One region of the Vibrio sp. Vb0349 genome, then DNA from elsewhere that is predicted to be linked to it. Evidence: riboswitches for the same ligand, from Rfam matches in the RefSeq annotation. Region 1 holds a riboswitch; the other holds the start of a gene.
The links. A riboswitch is a leader RNA that binds a small molecule or an ion and turns the genes downstream of it on or off. The one in region 1 is predicted to bind lysine.
Positions count from the first base shown of each region.

Region 1 (2,202 bases):
CTTCTAACTCTTCTCGTGCAGCTTGCGGCAGCTGTGGTGCTCCGCCAGATGTATCAGTTTGATCAAGTGTTAACGATACACTGATTTCAGATGTCGTGATCAAATCGACAGAGATCTTATGCTTTGCAAGGATCTCAAAGACCTTTGCTAAGAAACCGTATGCGTGGAACATATTGGCGCTGCGTAGCGTTACCATGGTTTGGTTACAACGCAAAGCTAGCGCACGGAATAACGGTGAGCTTTCGACTTGGTGGCGAATCCAAGTTCCCCCTTTTTCAGGCTCTTTCGATGACCCCACAAATACCGGAATGTCGTGGCGCAATGCAGGTACTAGCGTAGAAGGGTGAAGGATTTTAGCGCCAAAGTTAGCCATTTCTGAAGCTTCACTAAAGCTGATCTCAGGAATTGGTGAGGCTTTTGGCGCAATTCGCGGGTCTGTTGTGTAGATGCCCGGAACATCAGTCCAGATTTCTAACCCTGCCGCTTTGACGCTCTCAGCAATTAAGGCGGCGCTGTAATCGCTGCCTCCTCGACCTAGTGTTGTTGTATTACCGGCTTCGTCAGATCCTATGAAGCCTTGAGTAACAACAACGGATTGTTGGCAAAGTGGTACGAGTTTATCTTGCGCAAGCGTCGAAATTGCTTCAATGTTTGGCTCTGCGCGACCAAAGTTGTCATCAGTACGCAGCACATCGCGGATATCAAAGCGCACAGCTTGAATGCCTCGCTCACACATTAACTGAGTTAGAATATGCGTCGACATGAGTTCGCCACATGCGACTAAATGATCGGTTAACTTCGCACTAGCTTGGATAGATGCAGCCTCGGCCAGGCTGGTTACGGTATCTAATATGCCATACACCTCGGCAGCAGTTTTCGTGCTGTCTTCGAGCTGAGTTAAAATGGCGTCATGAATGTTGGCCAGATTTTGCAGCAGCTCAGTACGGTGCGTTTGATCCTGAACACCGTTGGCGAGTTCTACCAATAGGTTGGTGACGCCAGAGCAAGCGCTGCTCACGACCAGGCGAGTATTTGGATTGTTTTCGATAATGGTGGCGCAACGACTCATTGCCTCAAAGTTGGCAACACTGGTTCCACCGAATTTAGCTACGTTAAATGCGCTCACTGCGTTCTCCCACGACTTCCTAAAAAATTGTACATCCAATGTTTAGTGAGAAAAGGAACAGAGCAAAAAGAGAGGTATTTAGAATGCTATTTGAAAAATTTACCCTCAGAAGCCCTTCATCAGACTGCGCTGATGACAGTTGATGGGATTCAGCCCAATTCAACCGACAAGTCAAATCCTGCAACTTTGACTTACCTCGGCACTACTCCCCCTCAATGATTGGTGTTGGAATTGCGGTTCCACAAATCATCTACCTGGGTAGCGCTCCTCTTCTACATAAAGCTCAAACATTGAACGGTTTTGAGGCCTTAATGTCAATCAATATTTCAACCTTTATGGTGTTTTTTATTAACGATTTTGTGACACTGGTTTGACCTCCATACTTACGGCTAATTGCTGATAGAGGAAAAATCTATTAGGGTGAAGAACCCTACACCTGAGCCATGTTATTGAATAGAACTTTTAGAATGCTCAGGATAAAAGATAATCAAGGAGCTGACATGTCGATCCAAAGCTTTATTCCGCCTCACCGTATTTTAATGGGACCTGGTCCTTCTGATATTTATCCTCAAGTGTTACAAGCACTAAGCCGTCCTACGGTAGGTCACCTTGATCCTCTGTTTATCGGTATGATGGATGAGCTCAAGCAGCTATTGAAGTATGCCTTTCAAACTGACAATGAGTTCACTATTGCGGTTTCAGCGCCTGGTAGCGCAGGGATGGAAACCTGCTTTGTAAACTTGATCGAGAAAGGCGACAAAGTGATCGTCTGCCGTAACGGTGTATTTGGTGAACGCATGCGCGAAAATGTCGTCCGTGCTGGTGGCGAAGTTGTTATCGTCGATGATGAATGGGGGACGCCTGTTTCCATTGATAAAGTCGAGCAAGCACTCGAACAGCACCCAGATACAAAAATTCTTGCTTTTGTGCATGCGGAAACCTCAACTGGTGCAGTCAGTGATGCTCAAGCATTGGGTAAGCTGGCGAAACAGCATAATGCATTATCTATTGTTGATGCGGTGACATCGCTTGGTGGTGTGCCGTTAAAAGTGGATGAATGGCAACTGGATGCGGTT
Region 1 is NZ_JAWOTS010000032.1:25,745-27,946, reverse strand. Features, by position in the region: gene lysC (lysine-sensitive aspartokinase 3) at 1-1,126, opposite strand, end outside; lysine riboswitch at 1,228-1,406, opposite strand; gene R7Q47_RS20925 (pyridoxal-phosphate-dependent aminotransferase family protein) at 1,627-2,202, shown strand, end outside.

Region 2 (2,202 bases), on a different contig from region 1:
GAAAATGCACGAAGGCTACGGATATTTAGAAGGGTTTTAGTCAGCTCTGACATAACGATTCCTATTAAAAGGTTAATGTGTTGGGCACTTTTTATCGTTACGATTAAATAATGCCAATCTATAAATAAACAAAGAGTCCTTATATTTAACTTTATCTTTTCCTTATGTGCAAATGCTAAATCAAGATTTTGTTTAAATTTGACTATTTTTTAAAGCAATTAATATTATTACACTCGAAATAAATCATTATTAGATGAGAACTAAAATCAACAATCATTATTGTATAGAGAGAGTGACAGCTTGGTTTTTTATAAAAAAATTTGAGTTATTACTTAAAAATATGAAGCATCCATCTTTAATGCTGTGTCATATATCCTTAATTTATTGATATAAGATAAACCATGATATTTCTAAGGTAGTAATAATGTTTCATAAATAACATGATTGATGTGATTTCAGTTGCACAAAACTTATGGAAGTAGGCAAGGTTTATAAATTATCTCAGTCATTATTTATTTGTTTAATTTAGTTTGATGTGTTGCATTGACTCTCATCATAAGTACAATGGCTGCCACCTGATGCAATATTGCAGACAATTTGTTGTTAATTTGTACAGTTAGTGGTTAATTGTTTGTTGTTGCCGTAGAGGCGCGGTCTCGAAGAGTAGCTATTATTGGGGTGATGCCAATGAATAATAGTGGAAGGCGAAGATTGCCGAAGTAAGTAACTCATCAAAGTTACTTGCTGGGGTTGTATCTGAAAGGAACAACACTGCCATAGTATATATTCACATTAAACTATGGAGCGCTACTGTAGGGTTGGGTGGAGTGTTCGCTTCCCTGTCGCTAAGTTCAACATGAGCACGTATCGTATGCTACGTGACTTGTCTGCAGTAGATCTCTAGCCAAACTTTGGTTTTTGAAGATCATGAATTTAATAGATTTTTCTAGTTCTCCTGTTTCATTGTTGCCACCTATTGTCGCTTTGACTTTGGCGATTTTGACTCGACGTGTATTAGTTTCCTTGGGTGTAGGTATCGTGCTAGGTGCGGTGCTACTTAATAGCTGGTCTATCAGCGACACCGCAGGTTACGTCAGTTCTCAAGTTTCTTCTGTCTTTATTGAAGATGGCGGAATTAACACTTGGAACATGAGCATTGTTGGTTTCCTAATCTTATTAGGTATGACAACAGCTTTATTAACGCTATCTGGCGGTACTCGTGCTTTTGCTGAATGGGCACAATCTCGAGTGAAGAGTAAACGCGGCTCCAAACTTCTTGCCGCCTTTTTAGGCGTATTCATTTTTGTCGATGATTACTTTAATAGCCTTGCTGTTGGTGCGATCTCTCGCCCAGTAACCGATCGCTTTTATGTGTCTCGCGCTAAGCTTGCGTACATTCTAGACTCAACCGCTGCTCCAATGTGTGTAATTATGCCTGCTTCTAGCTGGGGGGCTTACATTATTACTATTATTGGCGGGATCTTAGTCTCACATGGGATCACAGAGTATTCGGCTCTTGGCGCATATGTTCGTCTTATCCCAATGAACTTCTACGCCGTTTTTGCGCTGCTAATGGTGTTCGCTGTTGCGTGGTTTGGTCTTGATATTGGTAAAATGCGTGAGCATGAGATCTCTGCATCGCAAGGTCGTGGCTTTGATAAAGATAAAGAAAATGACTCGCAAGAAGCGCATGACCTAAACGAAGAGCTAGATATCCGTGAAAGTGAAAAGGGTAAAGTGTCAGATTTGATACTTCCTATCGTAACGCTGATTATCGCGACTATCGCTTCAATGCTTTACACGGGTGGCCAAGCATTGGCTGCTGATGGTAAAGAATTTGCGCTTCTTGGTGCTTTTGAAAATACAGATGTAGGTACATCACTAATCTACGGTAGCTTGCTTGGCTTAGCAGTTGCACTGTTTACTGTTGTGAAGCAAGGTCTACCAATGGCTGAGATCACACGTACACTTTGGATTGGTGCTAAGTCTATGTTTGGTGCGATTCTAATCTTAGTATTTGCCTGGACCATTGGTTCTGTTATCGGTGATATGAAGACTGGTACTTACCTTTCGACAATGGCGCAGGGCAACATTAACCCGCACTGGCTACCAGTTATCCTATTCTTGTTGTCTGGCCTGATGGCGTTCTCAACAGGTACTTCATGGGGTACGTTCGGCATCATGCTTCCAATCGCTGGAGAC
Region 2 is NZ_JAWOTS010000002.1:92,662-94,863, forward strand. Features, by position in the region: gene R7Q47_RS03725 (H-NS family nucleoid-associated regulatory protein) at 1-53, opposite strand, end outside; lysine riboswitch at 636-818, shown strand; gene tet(35) (tetracycline efflux Na+/H+ antiporter family transporter Tet(35)) at 928-2,202, shown strand, end outside.
Region 2: it holds a riboswitch for lysine, as region 1 does, so the genes downstream of both, tet(35) (tetracycline efflux Na+/H+ antiporter family transporter Tet(35)) here and lysC (lysine-sensitive aspartokinase 3) in region 1, are expected to answer to the same signal.